2 regions of the Paenibacillus sp. FSL M7-0802 genome follow, and region 1 is predicted to be linked to the other one. Evidence: riboswitches for the same ligand, from Rfam matches in the RefSeq annotation. Region 1 holds a riboswitch; the other holds the start of a gene.
What was found. Region 1 has a riboswitch for cyclic di-GMP ahead of MHB54_RS06790 (glycosyl hydrolase). Riboswitches for the same ligand answer to the same signal wherever they lie in the genome.
Positions count from the first base shown of each region.

Region 2: linked by a shared signal. The riboswitch ahead of MHB54_RS10825 (collagen binding domain-containing protein) and the one ahead of MHB54_RS06790 (glycosyl hydrolase) in region 1 are both predicted to bind cyclic di-GMP.

Region 1 is NZ_JBBOSD010000001.1:1,351,390-1,362,785, forward strand. Features, by position in the region: gene MHB54_RS06770 (YveK family protein) at 1-49, opposite strand, end outside; gene MHB54_RS06775 (helix-turn-helix domain-containing protein) at 377-745, shown strand; gene MHB54_RS06780 (hypothetical protein) at 799-981, opposite strand; gene MHB54_RS06785 (hypothetical protein) at 1,293-3,587, opposite strand; gene MHB54_RS06790 (glycosyl hydrolase) at 3,636-5,210, opposite strand; cyclic di-GMP riboswitch class I at 5,224-5,304, opposite strand; gene MHB54_RS06795 (sugar phosphate nucleotidyltransferase) at 5,460-6,836, opposite strand; gene MHB54_RS06800 (UDP-glucose dehydrogenase family protein) at 7,538-8,866, opposite strand; gene MHB54_RS06805 (glycosyltransferase) at 8,872-9,972, opposite strand; gene MHB54_RS06810 (glycosyltransferase family 4 protein) at 10,001-11,149, opposite strand; gene MHB54_RS06815 (glycosyltransferase family 4 protein) at 11,146-11,396, opposite strand, start outside.
Region 2 is NZ_JBBOSD010000001.1:2,305,636-2,317,031, reverse strand. Features, by position in the region: gene MHB54_RS10825 (collagen binding domain-containing protein) at 1-1,480, opposite strand, end outside; cyclic di-GMP riboswitch class I at 1,674-1,754, opposite strand; gene MHB54_RS10820 (AraC family transcriptional regulator) at 1,805-2,686, opposite strand; gene MHB54_RS10815 (DUF445 domain-containing protein) at 3,280-4,536, shown strand; gene MHB54_RS10810 (TIGR02328 family protein) at 4,570-4,950, shown strand; gene MHB54_RS10805 (NAD(P)H-dependent oxidoreductase) at 5,055-5,729, opposite strand; gene MHB54_RS10800 (winged helix-turn-helix transcriptional regulator) at 5,919-6,302, shown strand; gene MHB54_RS10795 (stalk domain-containing protein) at 6,401-7,648, opposite strand; gene MHB54_RS10790 (YcnI family copper-binding membrane protein) at 7,885-8,628, opposite strand; gene MHB54_RS10785 (copper resistance CopC/CopD family protein) at 8,660-10,378, opposite strand; gene MHB54_RS10780 (bifunctional diguanylate cyclase/phosphohydrolase) at 10,633-11,396, opposite strand, start outside.

The DNA of each region.
Region 1 (11,396 bases):
TCAACCACATTCTTTTACGGATCAAACGGATGTACTCTTTCAACTGCACAAGACCAGTCCTCCCTGATTGACTTGTTTTCGATGCAATAACGCTTGTACTGATCCTCTGCATAACGGGGAAAAGAACGATGCATGACCCTCTAATCTATAGTAAAATGTTGTATAATAGCGCATAGAAGGTCCAGCCAGCGAATAAGCACAAAATGCTCAATCATCGGTGGCCTCTTAGGGTATATAAACGAAGACATAAGTGAAAACTATGAAATAAAGATACGTTATGTAACTTACATAACTAATTTATGATACAAAACGTATCTTGTCAAGTGTAAAATTGCTTTTTTACCTTTCTTAACCTTGCCTTCAGGAGGAAAAACAGATGAATTATGGCACCCGCATCGCTGAATTACGAGAACATAAGGGATTAAAACAAGAGGAGCTAGCGCAATCCCTCGGAATTACGCGGGCAGCTCTTTCTCACTATGAAAAAAATAGGCGCAAGCCAGATTTTGAGATCCTGACCAAGCTCGCTGATATTTTTGGGGTAACGATTGACTACTTGGTGGGACGTACGAGCCATCCGGCGGCAATATTGGATTCAGATGTGAGGGAATTTGTGGACCAGCTTGAACTGTCCGACGAGGATATTCTGCGACGTTTCAACCTGACCATTGACGGACGCACCTTGTCTGAGGAAGAAGCCAAACGTTTTATTGCATTTGTCCGAATGGAACGAATGATGGAATAAAGAACGCGGCCGACTGCCTTACGTCTCGCTCAAGTAAGACCAGCCGTTGGAATTTACACGCGCTTGTCCTTCCGGTATGTGGTTCCATCAGCGTCGCTTTCTAGCCATTCTGGTATCGTGATACCACATTGGAGCAAAATGTCCCGGATGTCCAAGTGGATGGCAGCTTTGTCTGCTTTCTGTACGTTGTTTCGAAAAAGAGGGTTGTTCACCCCTAATTCTGTCTCCTTGTTCATTCAGCACTAACCTCGCTTTATTATTCTTGGTCACCGGAAAGAGATTTCCCACAAACCATGTATGTATAGTCATGAACAAAACTATTATATATGAATACATACCTGCAATGTTGTCGTCTTATGACGAGAATATAAAAGGATTTTCTTATTTTTTTCTTCATTATACGTAAAGTATTGGCAAATCAGAACGATTTTCCAACAAAAAAGAACCTGTCAGGTCCTATTTTCTCCTGATAGGTTCTTTTTTGTTTTATTTCGAAATGATGTTAGGTATTCGTTATCTAAGGTCCTATATACATTCCGATCTGATATTAAGCGACCTCGGCTGCCTGGGAAACCTGAGTGCCTCCAGTCGCCCGAACTTTGTAGACATAGTGACCTCCGGCTTTTACCGTCCGATCTGTATACGTGCTTCCCGCTACTTGCGAGGCAATCACCTGATAGGCCCCGTCGGTCCCGTCAGCACGCAGCACATCATAGGAAGATACGCCTTCTGCCTGAAGCCAGTTAATCTTTACTGCCCCATCCTGAACAGAGGCAGCCTTCACCCCTGTTGGAGCTGAAGCTGCGGTTTGATCTGTACTTTTTAATTCCAAAATATATTGTACCGCTTCACCAGGACCCAGCTTTTCTTCAAAATCAAGGGCAGGAGAAGCCTTGAGTCCTGATATGGAACGTTGTGCCTGACTGTAAGTAGAACCCGCTCCAAAACGTTCACCCGTGTACAAACCGGCTTTCGGCATCGTTACCCGTACACGAACTGTCTGCGTGGTAGCTTCGAAATTCACTAGATTCACCAGCAATTTGTCTGAAGTAGCGCCGCTACCTGCCAGCGGTTTAAGCTTGGACGTATCCACCGCACGAACATACACCATCTTATCCTTGGTTTCCTCTGGATTCAGCACTGTATAAGTCAGAGGTTTTCCATGGGTGGCATAGGCTAAGCTCAAGCGTCTCATGATCTTAACGCGGGTGTCCTGTCCTTGCCCGAACGGATAAATTTCTGTGTTGGCCGGGTTATGACTTTGCAGATCGAAGCCTGTTTTAAACAGCGTATAATCTTTATAAAAAGCAGCGTGCTGGATAAACATATCGGCAAACCCAATTTGCGAACGCATAATCCGGTCGAATGCAGCTGCTTGTGGCTGACTAGCCCCGTAATCTGGATTGTCTCGATGCGTATCATTGGTACCGAACTCTGTGTTCAGCATCTTTTTCGCCAGTCCATTGCTCGAACCGCCGAAGGTTTTCAAATTTTGGACGAAGCTGCCCCCGCCCTCTTCATTATACGATTCACCATAGGCGTGTCCATTGGTCAGGTCGGTGACTTCCTCCAGCTGTTTACGTTGCGCCGGGTCCCGTTCCCATCCATCTGGGTCACCGCATTTTTGCGTACCACTGGTTTGATTTTTGCATGCCTTGGTAGAGTACGTTGGCCAGTAGGCCCAGCCCGGTGCTACGGTTTTGAGATGCGGTGCCAATTGCTTGCCTTCTGTATTCAACCACTTGGCCACAGCCAGGTTTACCGCCTTGGAGCGATTAAATAATCCAGGTTCGTTATCTACTTCATAATATTGAAGATAAGAACCGTATTTTTTTACATAATCGCGCAACTTTTGCTTGGCCGTCTCTGGTAGAGAACCATCTTTTTGCAGCTTAATATCACCTGTATATAAATACAAAGCAGACGATTGCATATTATACTGCTTTAACGTTTGATAGTAATCATCCACGTCTGTACAGGCCTTGCCCACATTACTGGCACAGGTGACCCTCATGACGTTGCCACTATAAGCAATGCCCAGCCACTTGAGAACGTATGGTAAATGCTTAACTGCACCCTGATCATAATAAAATTCTTTATTGTTCACATTTGTTCCGGTCAGTATATATTTACCGTGTACCGGTTCGGTCGCAGGTGAAGCTAACGTCTCCAAGCTCAAGTCATCCCAAGTCCACCACACATTTTTATCTTCTGCAGAGGAGCAGTATAGGCAGCGCGCTGTCTTTAGCTTGAGTACGTTAACACCGCTTTGCAATTGCTCTTTGGGTATATACAGCTCGTAGTTGTTTTTGAAATTATAAGTACTCCCAGTACCGGAAACCCCGGCAATCTGAATAATACCGGACAGCTGATGATTTGAAAATACAGCCATTTGCGGGACTGCTTTGCCCGCATCCAAAATCCGAACACGGAATATCATACCATTGGGAGGAATCTGATTCAGCTTATACTGGAGTGTCAGTTCAGGGTTCGTGGACGCATTCAAACCGGGAGGAATATCTCCACTGCTGAGCAATACCGGAACTGTTGTACTCTCTGCTTCCGACAATGCTGACAATGATCCTTTAGCAGACGATTCGGTAGAGGCAGCTGCTGTAGAAATATCGATATTATCCCTACCGACCACACCTTTGAATTCCGCTGAAGAGTCATCCCTCTGACCCAGCTTCCATACTGGACTGGCAGCCGCTACTTTATCCGTCTGCAATTCTGCGCTTCTTGAAGGCGTGTATATAAACCAAGCGATCATCGCTATAGCTACGACCGCTAGTAGTCCAGATAAAACTACTGAATACCTATGGGATAACCATTTTTTTATCATATGATCCACCCTCTCTCCTCAAATTTTTTGACCGGGAAAGAGTATCAATCAAGGAAGAAACAAAGCGTTTCCGGGAATCACCGCTTTCGCTTCATGCTGACTTTCCCACATTAGACGTGCCATCGCGTCGCCTTTTTCATCATAGTATTCCACTTTTAAATCTACCATTTTGCCTGCTTCCAAAGTAATACTACCTTTACGCTCTGTCCAGCTTTGTTTGAACCAGCTGTCAATAACCAACTTGCCATCTACCCATACACGGATACCGTCATCAGATATCGTTGTGAACGTATAGGTCTCGCTATATTGCGGTTTGATTTTACCCGTCCAGCGAACCGAGAACTGATCGGCATTCACCTTTGGATCAGCTGCATTGGCACGCCAGTTGTAGTCCAGCTTGCTATCTGTACGGATCAAAGCAGGACTTCCGCTCAAATTCATATTGTTAAAATATTCGCCCTGCAGCCCGTTCACATAGACCACATCAGGAACGGAAGGAGGAGTCGGAGCCGGGATAGGCTCACTTTGTCCCTCGTCTGGTAAGGTCGGTACGTCTGTCCCAGGTTGTTCGATTGCTGCCAGCCCATTTTTCACATCATCACGCGTCAAACTCTTCGAATCATTCATATAATCCTGAATTTGATTTGTTGTGTTATTCTCAGTCAGCATCTTGCCCCAAGTCATGGAATATACCCATTTAGGTTGAGCCTGAAATACCTCAGAACTAGGCATCTCACCGTGCTCCCCAATGGCAATCGGCTTATTCCGTGCCAGCCCGAGCAGACCTTCGTAATGACTTTGCTTAAAATCATTGTTGTAAATGTCTACTGCCAAAATGTCCACTTTGTCATCCCCCGGGTATTTTGGGGTATACGGGACAGTATACGAATTGGGCGCATTCGGACTCCATACCCACAGCAGATTGTTCAATTGATGTGTGTTTGTAAAACGGTCATACATGATATTCCATAGCTGATTGAAATTAGTTTTGTTTCCCCACCAGAACCAGTCACCATTCATTTCGTGGTAAGGTCTCCACAAAACCGGAACCCCTGCATCACGAAGCTGCTTTAACGATACAGCGACCTTATCCAGATCGGCAATGAGGAGGTTATACTGCGCAGTACCTGGAGTCACGTATTTGTTGAACTCTGCCTGACTTACTTTCGCCTGTACATTGGCCCAAGTCAGTGGCCTACCTGGTAGCGCTTCATGAAAAGTCATCGTCACAATACCACCGGATCTGTCCCAACGGATAGCACTATCGACGACATTTTTACGTTGTGCTGCTTCCGTAGCGTCAGATTGACCAGAGATAGCTCCCATCTCATAGCCGTGTACACCAACATATGCCTGACTGATTTTTTGGACCTTGTTACTTAATTCATCTGGACTTTCCAAATAATCATGCTGACCGGTGACTATTTTTTTCCCTGAGATGTTGAGTAAATAATTGTATAGTTCACGGGCCTGAGTAGAAGCGTCCGAATTAACAGGTTGTAATGAAGCGGCATTCGCCACCGACAGAGAATCTCCAAAACCGACGGGCAACAATGAAAAAAGCATAACAACGGGGAGTACATGACGTATCAGTCGATACAGAGGAATAAAATTGAATCTCACTTTCGCTCTTCCTTTCGGTAGCCAGGCTGCCATCCTTGTGGAAGGCCCTTTAGCTTTGCGTACCTGCCTTTCGACAGGGCTGCGTTTATCGTTGGAAGGAGTTTGGATTCCTTCTTACCCTAAGTATCGACTTTTTTTTACCAAAATTTAATAGGTCATGTTCATGAATTTACAGGTTTTCGCCCAATTTCGACAGTTTAGGCTATGAATTTTCATGAATTCGTCTTTTTTTCGTTTTTACGAAAATAATTAGGAGATAAATTGGTGACGGGAAATTTCATTCCAATCCATACAAAAGCGGACAATATCCTCTTCAACCAACTCAGAGCCAGTCTGCACCTCAATAAAATCCACATCGGTCACTGCCAAAATGCTATGCTTCGTCCCTTCAGGGATACGTACTACGTCACCAGCCTTCACTTTGTGCAGCTTCTCATTCAAAATAATTTCCGCTTCACCGCTAATAATGGTCCAGATTTCACTTCGTTTGAAATGAAGCTGGTAGCTGATATTTTTGCCTTTCCGTACGCGGATTCGTTTGGTCAATACCTCGTTACCCTCGTCATACTTGACATAATCCACAACCCGATACTGTCCCCAACGACGTTCTTCATACATTGGACGCTGATCATGAGCCTTGAGCACTTCCTTAATGCGAGGACTTTCTGCCTTATTGGTCACAAGAATGCCATCCGGGCTAGCGGCTACGATCAGATCATTCGTTCCAATGATCGCCACAGGAATGTCTAACTCGTTAATAAGGCTCGTATTGACGCAATCCTCCGTTACTACACCTCTGCCCACTTGTTGATTAGACATTTCTTCTGTGAGCGTATTCCAGGTACCCAAATCCTTCCAAAAACCATCATACGGAAGAACTACGATGTCCTTTTCCTTCTCGACTACTTCATAGTCAAAGCTGATTTTTTCCAGAGATGCGTATTGCTTTTGCATTTCTTCATAATTAAGCGGCAACCCCTTGGATGCCAAGATATCCAGCAAATAACTTAATTTGAATGCAAAAACCCCACAGTTCCATAGAGCATTGCGTTCAATCAGACGCTCCGCCTGCTCCCGGTCGGGTTTCTCTTGAAAATGGCTCACTTCACGGTAGCCTGTGCTACCTTGAGTGGCATCGTTTTTCGGAATAATGTAACCATATTTCTCTGAAGGATAGGAAGGGACAACCCCGATTAAAGCAAGCTTGCCTTCACTCTCCTGAAGCGTATGTTCCAGCTGGGCTACGGAAGCGAAGAAAGCATCCTCAACATAAGGATCTACAGGCAATATTGCTATAATTTCATCAGGTGAAACACCTGCAATGGAATATAGATAAGTCGCTGTCAGCGCAATCGCAGGAAAGGTGTCTCTGCGTTCCGGCTCAACAATAATGCGCGTATTCGGCCCGACCTGACTCTGGATCATTTCGACCTGTGCTCTCCCTGTCGCAATAAACGAAGATTCTGATAATCCGTTGTCTCCCAATTGTCTCCATACCCGCTGTACCATGGATTCCGAAATCCCCTCCGGGCTCTCCAGCACCTTCAAAAATTGTTTGGAACGGGAATCGTTGGACAAAGGCCATAATCTTTTACCGGAACCACCAGACAAAAGTACGAGCTTCATAACTCTCCACTTCCTCTCTATATTGGTTGGATGATCGTTCTGATGATGAGTTGACTACCCGCTACGGTATGAATTTAATCTTATGATCGCTGTTGGACCGGGATTCACTCGATTATATAAATCGTATATAGGTTTGAATCCCACTAAGCTTATGCTTCCGATGCGAGCTTTCCTTTGGAAAGCTTTCAGGCGAACGCTCCGCTTCTCCAGATTCAAATCCATCCCTGCGCTACTCAAAAATGCATCATGCCGATCATACCGTTTATTGCAAAAGGCACAACCGGACATTATTAAGTCCGGTCAGCCTGTAAGACGTTCGAGAACTCAGAGCTTGCCCGCTGTGCTTGCAAGCTTCAAGTAATCGAGGTTTCGTAACGCCTTGCCGAGATTGCCTTCGGCAACCGCAATGGCATACTTGATCGGAAGGAGCGGCTTCAACCGTGCCGCTCCTTCTGATCTGCCCTTCTACTCCCCCCATAAGGTGGGAGTTTAAAAATTGTGACTCCACGGCGAAAAGCAGCGGAGCGGGCAGAATTGTTCTGAAGAAGCGTCAGCGTTTGCCTTTATCCCCGGATTTTAACCTTTGAATGTTTTATATAATCCAGAAAATCCGGGGGTAACAGCAATCGGAAGAACAATCTGCACGCGCAGCGCCTTCAGCGCCTCCAACACCGCCACAGTCACTTTTTAATCTGTCACGTTTAAACTTCCACCTTATCCCGATTCCACCCACTCATCCGCGGACGACCCACGGAATAGTATTCCAGCCCGGAGCCTTGGATCTGTTCCTCACCGAATACGTTACGGCCGTCAATGAGAACCGGCTTGCGCAAAATGGAGGCCAGTTGTACGAGGTCGACTTTTTTGAACTCTTCCCAATCGGTCAACAGGCACACAGCGTCGCTACCTTCAGCAGCTTGCTGTGGGGATGAGCACCACACAATATTCGGGTGATCCACGCGCTCCTTGAATTTATCCATCGCAATGGGATCATACAGTTTGACAATAGCGCCTGCCTGAATGAGCGTTTCTACGATTTCCAGTGCTGGAGCTTCGCGGATGTCATCTGTATTGGGCTTGAAGGCGAGGCCCCAAATGCCAATCGACACACCGTTCAGTTGACCCAGCGATTCGCGCAGCTTGGATACAATCATAAAGCGCTGATCGGTATTCACCTCGACCACCGATTTCAATAACTTAAATTCATAGTCTACATTACCTGCAATTTGGATAAGCGCATTTGTGTCTTTTGGAAAGCAAGAGCCACCATACCCGATCCCTGCTTGTAGGAAAGAGGAGCCAATCCGTTTGTCCATACCCATACCGTCAGCCACACAGGTTACATCGGCGCCAACCTTTTCGCAAATATTAGCGATCTCGTTAATGAACGAAATTTTAGTTGCCAGAAACGCATTGGACGCGTATTTGATCATTTCAGCACTACGGATATCCGTTACATAGATTTTATCCGTGAACACCTGATGCAGAGTGACCATAGTTTCACGCAATCCTGTATTGTCCAAACCAATAATGATGCGATCCGGATAAAGCGTATCATTGATGGCTGAGCCTTCTCTCAGGAACTCCGGCGCTGAGACGATATCGAAAGACAAACTCGTGTGACGAGCCAACACGTCCTTAATCTTTTCGTTCGTTCCGACAGGTACAGTACTCTTGGTCATAATAATCTTATACCCGTTCATGGCTTTCCCAACATCAGCGGCCGCCTGTTCAATGTATGACAAATTCGCCTCGCCGTTAGCCAGAGAAGGCGTACCTACCGCCAAAATTACGATATCCGAGCGGCGTACTGCATCGGCCAAATCCGAGGTGAACTCCAACCGGCCCGCTTCCAGATTCAACGCGATCAATTCCTCAATACCCGGTTCATAAATCGGAGATTCTGCCCGGTTCAACATGTCGATTTTGTGCTGCTCCAGATCGACACAAATCACCTCATTACCTTTTTGCGCAAAACATACACCCGAGACGAGCCCAACGTATCCAGTACCGATTACAGCCAGCTTCATTCCGTTCATCCTCCTTTTAGAAAGTTCACATAGGCTTGTTCTACATACTTTTTTAATTGATCCTTGAAGTTTTCTTCATCAAATTTGCGCGCATGGGTAATGATATCGTCCACATTCCATGCATGTTGCTCAACCTTTTCGACGGCCTCCAGCACATCCTCTACTTGATGCTTGCGGAAAAATACGCCGTTCACATGAGGAACAATCGTATCCAGCGCTCCCCCACCCTGAAAAGCGATGACAGGCCGTCCAGCCGCATTCGCCTCCAAAGGCGTAATACCGAAGTCCTCTTCACCCGGAAAAACGAGCGCTCGGCATTCTGCCATCAGCTTGTTAACCTCTTCATCCTCAAGCCTGCCGAGGAACTCAATGTTCGGGGCAGCCATACCTTCGAGTCGTTTACGGTCCGGTCCTTCACCCACAATGCGCAGCTTGAGACCGTTACGTTTGAATGCTTCGATCGCGAGATCAATGCGCTTGTAGGACACCAATCGGGATACGATCAGGTAATAGTCACCGATGTTTGTAGCGCGTTTAAAACGGGATGTATTAATAGGTGGGAAAATCACATCCGAATCCCTTTGGTAATAGTGCAAAATTCTTCGTTTAACAACCGAAGAGTTGGCAACAAACTGGTCTACGTTGCGAGAAGTTTTGGCATCCCATGTTTTCAACCGGTTCATGTACAGCTTGAGCATGTTTTTGAGCAGGTTGGATTTGGACTGCCGGGCCATATATGTATCGTAATCCCAGGCAAACCGCATCGGTGTGTGACAATAACAAATGTGAAACGTATGTTTGGGTACCTGGATGCTTTTCATAAATGCACTGCTGGAGCTTAAAACAATGTCGAAATCCCTAAAATCAAAATCACGTATAGCAATGGGATACAGCGGCAGCACTCCTTTGAAGTTGTCCTTCACCCCTGGGACTTTTTGTAGCCAAGTGGCTCTAATATCCGCATCCTTCAAGTTACGCGACAGGCGGTCGTCGCTGAACACCGTTGTGAAGATAGGAGCCTCCGGATACATATCGTGGAATACCTCTACTACCCTTTCCGCTCCGCCCATTTGGATTAAGTAATCGTGTGCTATCGCTATTTTCATCTGAATCATCCTTTAACGCGAATGTCGGTCAGACTCCTGCCAACAAACCCTTATAGTAATGAACTATATCCTTAACTGTGTTCTCGATGACAAAATGCTTTTTGACCCGTTCCATCCCTCTCTCACCCATCTGCTGACGTTCTTGTGGATGCTCCAACATCCAGCGGATGGCTTCTTCCAGCTTAGCCGGATCACCCGGTTCAATAAGCAGCCCGGTTTCATGGGGTACCACCGTTTCCTTGGGTCCACCCTCATTGGAAGCAATCACTGGGAGACCCGCAGCCATGCCTTCAATAATGACCTGACCGAATGGTTCTGGTGTAATAGAGGTATGAATCAGCAAATCACAACGCTGCATCAGGCCTTGAATGTCATCGACGTGTCCCAGCAGATTGACGTTAGCCAACCCGTATTCGCGCATCGTGGACTCTAATCGTTGCTTGTATTCCTCTTCTCCGAACAACGCATCTCCAGCCAGCCAGAATTTCACGCGCTGATCCGGTAAAAAGGAGCGTGCCGCTTCCAGTAAAATATGCTGTCCCTTCCATTCCGCCAATCTGCCGACCAATACGACGTTAAACGAGTCATCACCACGTGAATCCGCAGCCGTGTCACGTGCTGTAATTGCTTTGGCAAAAGCAGAGTAAACGACGAGCGTCTTTTTGTCCGGGGGTAACTCCAACGCACTCAGCGTGGATTTGGAATTTGCAATCACTCCGTTGGGCAAAAAGCGGGACATCAGCCGAATCCCTTTGGCCACAATCGGCTTCAGATACGGCGGACCGATGTGGTCACGGATATGCCAGATCAAGGGCAGCTTCGCCGATTTGGCGGCTACTGTACCATACAGTGCAGACTTGAGCGAGTTCGTGTGAACGCACACGACCTTTTCCTCACGCAGCAAGGGCGCAAGTTTTCTACCGTAAGCCAGCAAACGAAAAGCTGCTGCAGGCGCACCTAGATTCACGGCATTCCGTCCCCGATTGCGAATCGAATCGTCCAATGGAACGATGCGCACATCAATATCACGCTGCCGAAGCCGATCTGCTAAATCGCCCTCCTCTGCCAAAATAACGAGCGGGTCGATATGTTCCCCGATATTCGTCAGTATGTTATACAAAGCGACTTCGCCGCCGCTCCATCTTGCCGTATGGTCAATATAAGCTACTCTCATCATTTCGCCGCCGCCTTTCTATCAAGGACCTGTCGGAACACCTCTTCCACCTGCTCCGCTACATGTCCCCATGTATATCTGCTCAGGACATGGTCCCGGCATTCCCTTGCATTCGGTAGAAGTTCACGATGATCCAGCACACGCAGCAACCCTTCAGCAATGGCTTCACTATCCGTTCCCTTGAACAAAAGCTCGGGACGGAATCCTCTTAAAATCTCCTTATTGCCACCCACAGGAGTCGCCAGCACCG
Region 2 (11,396 bases), 950 kb from region 1:
TGATTTCCGTCGATACAATCTTCTGCGTTCCATCCGAGGTTATGATGTTTATAACTTTTCCATTATCATAGACACGGCCTCTGGCTTGAGTCTGGTATCGGATGGTATAGGCTGAATCTACGTCGAAGTTGAATTGAAGTTTGAAGCCGTTGCGGTCCGGATAATCAACTGGGATGACAGTATACGCCCACGATGGGAGCTCCTCCAGTGTGTTTCCCTTAAATACTTTCAAAGAACCGGGCAGCAATTCTTGAGTTTTATTGAAATGATCAATTAAAAGAGCTTTGGCTTCGGGGATTTTTGTCTCGCTGAAGTTATATCTTATGGCCCACGAGAGTGTTTGTGTGGCATGATCATATTTTTCAACCTTTTTGGACAAAAATTCACCACGTTCCACCTGAACAGTAGCGGTAGCAACAACGTTCTCTATCGCATCTCCTGAAAGCGTTGCTGTGTTGGAGAAACGAGTTTTATCGCCAATAATACGCGTGGAATATTGAATCTGATAGGCCGTGTTAATGCTATCGTCTTGAAAACGAATCACAAACCCTGTCCCGGCTTGATCTGCTTCAATGGCATATTCACTTGCATTCACTAGGTCTCGAACAACGGTCGAGCCGTCGATATTGACTTGTAGATGATAGAGCCGGATAGAGTCTCTTCTGAGTTCCAGCCCTGAAGGAATTGGATCGGTGATGAGGGCATGCTTTACGGTGTTTAGTTGTTTGTTCACATCAATGGTCCAGTCGATCTGATTGGTGCCCTCTATTTTCCCTTGTTTGCTTAGGGTTGGCCCTGACTGGGGTTTTACATTCACGATGACCGTTTGTACCCCGCCTTTGATCGGAATCGCAATGATGATCTCTGTACTGCCTTTCACCGTTTCTTTCGTAAACTCGGTTTTAACTTGTAGTTTGCCGCTGACATTGGAGTGATTCTCTACATATTGGTTAAAGGTCATGATAACCTTGCCCTGACGATCTACTGTGAAGTATCCCACGGTTCCATCGGTAGTGACTAACGGAGATGAGATATCAGTGTAGATGACAAACTGTTCTGGTAAATGAAAGGTGAAGGTGTCCCCTGACTTATAGGTATTGTCAGGAAGCTCCCATTCATATCCTAGTTGGATGGCTGATCCGATGTCGAATTGGCTGCCGGGACTATATACCGCATCAATGACACGCCCTGTTTCGTCGGTCAGGTTCAACTTCGTTAGTATGCTCTGCGGAGCTGCATCATGTTGAGACTTTGAACTGACTGCTCCTTGAACGAAGGGGACCGTGTTTGAAGGAATCTCCCCAGGAGGTTCAAGGTTTGGGACAACGTATACAGCATCTGTAACGGTAGGTGTAGGATCAGATACAGCACTCTGCGGCAGTTCTGGGGCTGGAGCATCTGCGTAAGCCAGCGTTGCGCTGAAAAAGCTTTGGACAATGAGCAATAAGGCAATGATCATTACATTTATTTTTGTTCTCATGCTCCAAGTGATTCTCCTATTCATCGTAATATGGCAATGCTTCGTTCGAAATTAGTATATTCAGCATGCTAGGCAGACATGACTATCCCAATAGAAAAAAAGCCCTGATCATAGCGATCAGGGCTTTCTTCGAGAGAGGCATAGCAATTTGTGATGGATCTATGTAAAAAAGACATAATAAAAAGCTCGTTCATCTGGTAGCTGGCTGCCATCCGGATAGGAAGGCCCTATAGTTTTGCGTCACTGCCTTTCGACAGTTTTGCCATTAACTTGAATAGCTTGTGCGTCTATCATCTATCAAACTGATTTCATGTAACCTCTCATTTACAACTTGGAACGGTTCCCCCATTTTTTGCGGAAGGAATGAGGTGTTTCTCCTACATGCTCCTTGAATAGGTTAATAAAATGGCTCGTATTGGGAATCCCTACGTACCTTGCGATATCCACAATGGACATGTCACTGGTTTTAAGCCAGCTTTGAGCGGCTGTGATACGGACATTAATGAGATAATCAATCGGAGAGAAACCGATCTGCTTTTTGAAATTTTTAGCCAGATTAAACTTGTTTAATTCAAACATGTCTGCCAGCGAGTCCAGTGTTATTCGCTCACAGTAGGACTGATCCAAATATTGCTGTACCCGGCGTACTTCGCTGAGGGTTTCAGCATTCACATGCGGATGATCATAGGGATGTTGCAAAATGCACATTAGTATTTCACCAATGAGCCTGGACGTTAGCAGCTCAGCGGAAAGACTTCTGTCAGACTGCCCGCAAATCAGAGCATGGAGCTTATCCAATATAATATGCGGATTATGCATGGAAATGACCGGTTTATTATGCTTGGCAAATTGTTCGTAAAAATTTTCGATCAGGTTGCCATACAGGTACAGGCTGATATACTCCCAGGATTCATGACCGGAGGTGCTGTATTGAACATATTCCTCGCAATTAATAAAGAACAAATCTTGAGGTTTTATGATATATTTCTTGTCCCGGTACAGTAATTCTCCCTTACCAGACAACGTAAAGACAAGCAAAAAAGAGGCAAGTTCTTTCCTTTCCATCGTAAAAGCAGAAGTTTTTTGAAAGTAGCCTAATTCCTGGATATATAAAAGGGATTGCTTGGCAAAAGCGGAGGGAGTGCGTACAATTACGACCGGATCGCCATTCCAGAGGCCCACGTTGTTTTTTTGGTCTGTTGTCATATTCAATTCCTTTACAAAAAAGCAATTTTATCTAGCATATCTTGGTTTGATTTACCAATATATAATGGCTGATTAAACATGATTTCCTATTTATAAAAGTTTATTTTATCACAACAAATATGTCTATATATCAAATTATGTGTGTGAGCTTTATGGGAGTCTCGCTTTTTATGGATATTTAATCTGATAATCCATATGAAAAAGTCGAATGCTGTTGAAAGAATCTGGGGTTATCATGGATTCAAATCCTTTCTGAGGTCAAATACCAAAATGGTACTGAAAAAAGGTATCTTATGCCCATTCAACTTTCTTGTTCACTTCTCCTTTCGGTTTAAAAAAATTGGGACTTGGTTTTGTTAAAATGGTTCGTAAGGCTTATTATTGAAAATAAGAGTTTGGGCCCAGTACTGTGATTTTGTTCACAAACATGAATGTAAAAAAGAGAGATATATGCATAAAAAATTACGCAAAAAGTGCCCTTGCGCGTTTCATCAAAAGTGCTTTCAACTTTGGAAATGACACGGGCAATGATATGATGGGTAATACAGGTATAGTGCTTTACTTACTCGACAGTCAGTTTGGAGGATTACAGGATGGGAAAACCAAAAAGTACGAAAACCGCAGCGGCTTGGTCGCTCGTTATTCTAGGGGCAGGCTTTGCAGCCACATTGCCCTTCCAGCAATATGGCTGGGCTCGTTTATTAGCCGGAGCTTTTGAGGCAGGACTTGTAGGGGGACTGGCAGACTGGTTCGCTGTCACTGCTTTGTTCCGTCATCCGCTAGGCATTCCGATACCACATACAGCGCTGCTTCCTAAAAATAGGGACAAGCTCACGAATGCATTGGTGAGTACCGTGGAAAATAACCTGCTAAACAAAGACAGCATTGCGTCTAAAATTGCAGATATTCGTTTGGCCGATTTGGTACTGGGCGGTGTGGAAAAAGGAATGCGCAAGCCGGAGGCGGCGGCATCCATAGATGTTCTTGCCAAGCGTCTCGTCCAGTCGCTCCCGCTCGCGGAATTGGCTCCGGTCATCGTGGCAGAGCTCAAGCGGCAGGTGACTGACTTTGACACCGGACCGCTGCTGGAGGCGCTTGCTCGTCAAACCAGCGAGAAGGGCTATGATCGCCGCGCACTGGATTACACGCTGGAGCAAGCCGAGTCCTGGCTTTTGCGACCCGAAACGGGTTATACGCTGGGCACCTTAGGGATGCAGGCTGTTAGCGGTTTGCAGGTGAGCGGGCTGATGCAGTTTGCCTTGAACGCATTCCTCGGCTATCTGAACGAAGAGCGTATGGGTGAAATGATTCGTCATTTCCTGCTGGATCAGGTAGCAGAACTGCAAAGGGAAGAGCACCCGCGCCGCCAGGCCGTGCTGGATGGTCTGAGAACACAGGTGACCCGATTGGCGACGAAAGATACGGTTCAGGAAGGGTTGAACGGCTGGAAGGATAGCCTTGTTGAAGCCTGGGAAGGCGATGCGTCAGTGCTGGGCAAAATGGAAGAACTGCGTATACGCTTATTGGACTACATGGAAGACGGAAGCTATGTGCAGACCTATATTTTACCGCTATTGGATCGGATGCTGACTGATTTAAGAGGGAATACCGAGCTGCTGGACAAGATCAATGTGCGAATTGTGGAAGGTATTACTGGACTGGTGGAAGCCAACCATAGTCGAATTGGTAACTTGGTACGCGAAAATGTAGACAAAATGGATAACAAATCCCTGATTGCACTGATGGAGGACAAACTGGGACAGGATTTGCAGTGGATACGTATTAACGGCGCAGTTACAGGCTTCCTGATCGGCATTGTGCTGACAGGTATCCGTATGCTAATCCAATAGACCAGAAAAAGCTACAGATAGGGTTGTGGAAGCATGAGGCTTTGGCATGAACATTTAATCGACAGGTTACCCCGTCCGCAACTGCTGGGGCAACATCGTGAGTGCTGTGCCCTGCGCGGGAATGGGTGGGGCAAGCCACACGCCACCGTGAATTATGTGTTCGATTATCACCCAATGCTGCTGGTGCGCTATCATAGGCTCATTATGGACGAAATGAAAAGCAGAGGGTACAATGTTGATCCACTATGGGAACAGCCGTTGTATCGCGGTAAGCAGTGTGAGCCTTGGGAGGCGGAGCTGGGTGAGGAACTGGCAGGCGCGGGTGCATATGTGGAGCATGACGATGAGTATATGAAGGAGTGCCTGGATAACCTGGCTTCCAAGGGTATTTTAATAGAGATTGAAGTGACCTAAAAAAGACGGGCTGCGGTATGTTCATCATTCAGATGAAGTGCCGCAAGCCCGCTTTTTTGATGCTTCAGTGTTCAGTGCTTGGGGGAGAGACTCGGGATATTAGATTACAGAATCCAGCGGGTGACCTTTTCCAGCGGTTGTCTGGATTTTTCCCGCTTGGGTTCATGAGCGCGATAACCGAAGGCAGCAATGACTGAAATATCGAGCAGCCCGTTTTCTAGCAGTCCTTCTTCCTCCAAAATGGCATGCACCTGATCGTAGTTAAAGCCCTCAATTGGACAGGAATCAATACCGATCTGAGCCGCCGCTGTCATCATATTGCCTAAGGCAATGTAGGTTTGCTTGGAAGCCCAGTCAAATAACGTACGTTCGTTTTCTAGTAAGCGTTGATTTTCACCCTGGAAAATCTTATAGCGGCCTGGCAGTGAGGCAAAGTCCTCCTCAGACATACCTTTAACCTCTTTATACATATACTCCACGTAAGGAGAATCATAACGAACATCCTTGCGCGCCAAAATCAGGACGACGTGGCTAGCCGCAGGAATCTGCTTTTGACCGCCGCTGGAAACTGCAGCCAGCTTTTCTCTCAATGCCTGATTTTGTACAACTACAAACTGCCATGGTTCAAAACCAACGGAGCTTGGAGAAAGTCGCCCGGTTTCGAGAATGAACTGAAAATCCTCTTCTGGTATGATGCGATTGGGATCGAATTCTTTCGTGGCGTGCCTGAACAGAAAGGCGTCCAGAATTTCCTGTTTTTTAGCTGATGTATTAGACATAAAATGTACTCCTTTTGATATGGGTTTAGTTGGTACTCTATGGGTTTTCTGCTACTATAATGAGAGCTGATATCGAATATATAGTTATCATATAGAAAGTTTTTGCAGGGAACAAGTACGCACATATTTGTTCCTTGTCATACGTCTGGGGCTATTGGTTTACACATTCTACAGAAAGAAGGGGTATACATGGCACAGGAGATGGAACATGCAGTTAGCGTTAATTTTGGATGTCCGGTAGCGAAAACCGTCGGGGTTATAGGCGGAAAATGGAAGGGAGTCATCTTGTATCATTTGACGACAGGACCGCGGCGCTATAACGAAATTCGGCGGACCTTGCCTAATATTACACAACGGATGCTAACCTTGCAGTTGCGTGAACTGGAGAGAGATGGCATTGTGCACCGTGAAATTTATAATGAGAACCCACCGCGTGTGGAATACTCGCTTACCCCGTTGGGAGATACGTTAAGGCCGTTGCTGGATTTTATGAGAGACTGGGGGATCTTCTATGGAGAACAGGGTTGCGAGCCTGTGACGACAACTTCCAAATCAGGCAAGCACTTTTGTTAAAGGGCATGAAGAAAGCCCGCCAAATGATTTCATAGAAGACGCATAAGAAATCATTAGCGGGCGGAATAAGGTCTGGGTTATTTAGATAAAATGTACACTTATTTAAACTCGATGGCTTCGTTCATCTGCGTCCAGGCCGTTTCTCCAATGATGCCCAAGCGCCAGATAGCGATTCCTTTGAGGTCATAACGTTTGGCTAAACCGATCTTGGCGTTAACGGTGCTATCTTTTTCACTACCCATCGAAATCCCCAAAATGAGCTTGTCCCGCGAGGTTTCCTTCAAGGCCAGTTGTATGGCTTCGTCCACTTTATCCAAAGGCTCAGGCGTAGCCTTTTGTCCGTAATCATAGGCCATGATGATCAGATCGTCCGCCAGATTGCCCAGCGTTTTGTAGTCATAGCCAGAGTAAGAGCTGTTCAGCGGATGTAGAACGACGGTGAGCTTGAGTCCAGCCTGATGCGCTTTGGCCGATAACTTTTGAATAAAGGCGTTGTAGTCTGAACGCGCTTTGGCTTTATCGCCGCTCCAGCCCAATCCTTCCAGATCTAGCGTAATGCCTTTAAATTGTTTGTCGGTGGCGGTACTGACGATTTGGGAAATGGTTTGTTCTTGAAGCTGCGCATTTTCCAAAACCTTGGTCAGTTCGTGATTGCCATCTCCGGAATAGACCATCAGGTAAGGGGAAGTCCCCTGGCTGTCTGCCTCCTGCACAATGGACTCCGGCGTTACGGTTCCAGCGGCTTGAGGCCATTTGTATTCTTTGCCGTTTGTCGTAAATTGTCCGTTCGTATCAATTCGACTCCAGCCGAAGGCAACTGCGTTAAAATCCGGTATTTTGGATTTTTGGTCAAAGGAAGACAGCGCATAGAAGCCTACTGTATACATAGCTTCACGTGGCGATGTAATGGAGACCGTCCGTGTTCCCTGGTTCCAGTTCACCGTGGCTCCAAACTGCTGCCCGAAAAAGCCCAGCGGAATCATGGTGCTGCCGTGCACGGTTTGCGGAGCGGCTGTTAGTTGAACCGTTTGTCCGTCCACTGTGGCATTGCGGCTACCCATCTTTAGAACCACCTGTTTGGTAGCAGAGCCTTGCGCTTTGGTAGCAGTGATGCTTTGGCTGGCTTGATCCCATTTCACTGTAATGCCGAGAGCCTCAGAAATAGCGCGAAAGGGAACCATGGTCGTGCCGTTCATCATGGCAGGTTGTACGGGGAACGGTAATGGATATCCGTCCAGCATAATGCTGATCTTGCCGGTCTCGGCTTGTGCCAAGGGGCTATAGATGCCCGCTGCGGTACTCAGGAAAATAGCGCTAGATAACAGAGCCTTATTTACGATTTTCATCCTATGATCTCCTATGCTCAATAGATTGCAATGCTATCATGTTAGAATCGTGAGGTATCTACCATTTTACCAAAAAAATGATAGAAAGGTGAATGTGAAATAATAGGATGAGATGAATTTGAATATGTATTAAAGCTGAATATTAATCGTGTTCTTTCATACAAAAAAGCTGACCCCTTTAACTAGGTGTCAGCTTTTTCTTTTTAAAACGATCTTAACTTCATTCGTAACCCAGATTACTTGCGGCGCTTGAGTGCAATGCCGACAGCTGCGGCACCAAGAACGACTGCAATGATCGAGAGGACGAGTGCTGTCGTTTGTGCAGTAGAGCTGGCAGGAGCAGAAGCAGCAGGGGCAGCTTCTACAGCATTGTTCGAAGCAGGTGCGGGACTGCTGCTATCTTTAGTCGTATCTGTGCTCGCGTGGCCTGCTGCCGTACCCGCTGAATCGTGTCCGCTGTCTGCGGCAGGGGTTGCGGACGTGGCTTCCGCCGTGATTTCGGTAATGGAATGAGGGTTGTTACTTCCTTCGTCGCCTGTCCATTCCACAATACTTCCGTCACTATAATATTGGAAGGCGTCCCAGGCTGCTGCGGTATTCTGGTCTGCATTTTGCGCTACAAAGCTGAAACGCTGATACTGACCCGCTTGAATGCCGTCTTTTTCAGTCGTCCAGGTCACGGTGGTTACTTTGCCAGAGCTGTCTTTTTCGGTGGCTACCTTCCAATTCGGTACAGGCTCGTATTGTTTGAAAACGACCTCTTTCGGAATTTTCAAGGCGACTTTGGTGGTTGGAATGTTTTTTTCCACGGGTACTTTCAATGTGTACGTTTCCCATGCATTAGGTTGTGAAATAGAAGGCTTAACTGTCACATGTGCACTGGCCATGCCTGCAAAAAGTAAGGCACCCGCCGCAATTAGACCCACAGAGGTTGCAAACCTGGAAAATCTGGATTTTGCTGTTTGAATCGTTGTATTCATATTCATTTCGCTCCTTTTAAGTATAAAATAATTATTTTTTACCGCCTACATACAGGGTAAATTCAGCATCAACCGCATCGAGTGATGCCGTCAGAGCATGTACTTTTACCGCCCATGTTCCTTCGGAGGTCATCAATTCCTGACTGCGGAATGGTTGTTGTTGCTTTACGGGCAGAACAAATTCCTGTTGATCTTGGTCAGGGTCTGCTGGAGTGAGCGTTAACGTGACCTGCTGGATTCCCGAAACGGCAGCACCCTTGCTATCCTGAACGGATACCTTAAATTCATTGCTGCCCACAGCATTGGGGCTGACTGCCAGTGTAACGTTATATTCGCCCGTAGTGCGAGTCTCCTCAAACGGTACAGCAGGTGCCTGGCCGGGTGACAGGTGAGTGAGCACCGCGGTCAACAGCATCACGAGCAGGCCGACGGACAACTCGGCACGCAATCCCCCAGCGGCTCGCTTACTCGCCGCCGCTTGCCGTGCGCTGCGGAACTGGCTGGCCGCGAAGACCAGCATGACTAGCAGCAGCGCTGCTTTGCCGAGCAGAACGAGTCCATAGGACGTGTTCAGCAGCATGGAGGGAGCCGGAATGTACAGCACGGCTCCATATATACCGGTGGCGAGTAACGCTGCCACCATCGCAATGCCCCAGCCGGCGAAGCGGCGCAAGGCGGCTTGTCGCAGAGTTGCCCGTTCGGATACGGGCAACTCTGCTCCGGCAACCGGCAGGCACACGACCATGACGGCAAGTGAGCCGATCCAAAAGGCTGCTGCCGCGAGATGGACGAAGTCCGCCGCAATGGCTGGAGCTGGATGCGTAGCCGCTGCCGGATGGCCGACAAAGGCCTTGGACAGCATGAGGCATAGCGTTAGGAGAGCCGAGCTGTATCCCCAAAGACGGCGCTGGCGATTCGAAATGCTGTGATCCAGCGCGTAAATCAGCGTTACGCTTAGGAGTAGCACGAGAATCATCTGGATAAACCAAATTTGTCCGGCTCCAGTAAACTGGAGAGCTTCTCCCAGAATCGGGAATGAGAAGCCCTCCCTGATGGAAACTCCGGCATCCCATGAAGCCTGAAGTGGCAGGCTGATCAGAATGGCGGCAGACGTTATGCCGTAGCCGCTCCATAGCAGCTTAGTCCAGCGGGGCAATGTTTCAAAGGGCCGCTGATTTTGCTTATGCTGTTCACTTCGATTCTTGTCTTGGCTTATGCTCGGTAAGATGAACAGCCGGAAACAAATCGCTCCAAAAAGCAGCGATAGTCCTATGTAAAGAAACCAACGGACAGCGATTAAGTCGATTCGTGATGTCCCTGAGCCTTCAGGTGCGGTAGCTTGATGGGTAGGCGCATTGGAACCACTGCCCACTTGGAATGGAATAACTCCATTAACCGGATGTCCGTCTGCGGATAAAGCTCTCCAATTGACGGAGTAAATTCCATTTTTCATCCCTTGAATCAATTGAATTTCCATGGTGGCTTTGTGATTCGGGTCAAGCTGTGCTTTTCCTGTGTCGACCCGCTTGCCTGTTTCGTCGGTCACTTTGATCGACATGAAGGCAGATTGCAAATCTTCATTGAAGGTGATGGTCACCTGAGAAGGCGACTTGTCCAAAACCTGATTTTCGGTCGGACTGGATTCAATGACAAATGCATGAGCCCACGAAGAGTGAGGAAACAGGATCAGAAGGGGGAGACACAGCAATAAAAGACAAGCCACACGGGCTGGTCTGGACAGGTACAACATGCCTGTGAAGTCACCTTCTCTCGATTACTTGAAGCGAGGATATCCCCATTTGTAACATTTTATACGGACAAACCCCTTCCTATCTTAATCATAGTGCATATAGCGTGAATAGATGGAGCGAATTATGACATTTATATGAAATTTGAAATAATAAGCATTATACAAAATGCCAATCATATGAAAACCCCTAGCGTGGTTGAATTCAGGACGATTTCAACCATGCTAGGGGCAAAGAGGAAGAGCCTATGAAGGAATTAGAGCCCTGTTTCCATGAGATCCGTGAAAGCAGGTTGCTTATGTTGAATATAATGGATAAAAATAGCCGTTAGTTTGGGATCGAATTGGCTACCCGAGCAGGCACGTAGTTCTTCAATGGCCTCCTCGAACGTTTTGGTGGGTTGATAGGGGCGCTCGGTTGTCATCGCGTCAAAAGAGTCGATGATCGTCAGCATCCGACATAAACGTGGAATTTGCTCGCCCTTAAAGCCAAACGGATAGCCTCCTCCGTCATAACGTTCATGATGCAGCTCCACAAAAGGAACCAAATCTATGAATCGTTCGTTGGCTTCGACAATACGTTTGCCCCACATGACATGCGCTTGCACCATCTGCCATTCCTCACCGGAGAGCTTCTCTTTTTTATTGAGGATATTCCAGGGAATCTCCAGTTTACCAATGTCATGAATGAGGGCACCTAGTATGAAACGCCGCTTATCCTCTGGTCCAAGCTGAAGCACATCGCTCATGTCTGCTGCATATCTGAATACCCGCTTGGAATGCTTGAAAGTGTTAATATCCTTGTACAAGAACAAATTAAGCTGCTGCTCGAGATCACGAATATCCTGCCCCAGATCGACCTCGCGCTCCACTTCATTTAAACTTCCGTGCGTATGAACGATGTTTTTGCCCTGTTTCTTGGCGTAGTACAGGGCTTTATCCGCCAGATCGACCAGCTGTGACTTGTCGTAGATGTCAATGCGGCTTTGTGCAATACCTGCGGAGAAGGACAGACAGCCGT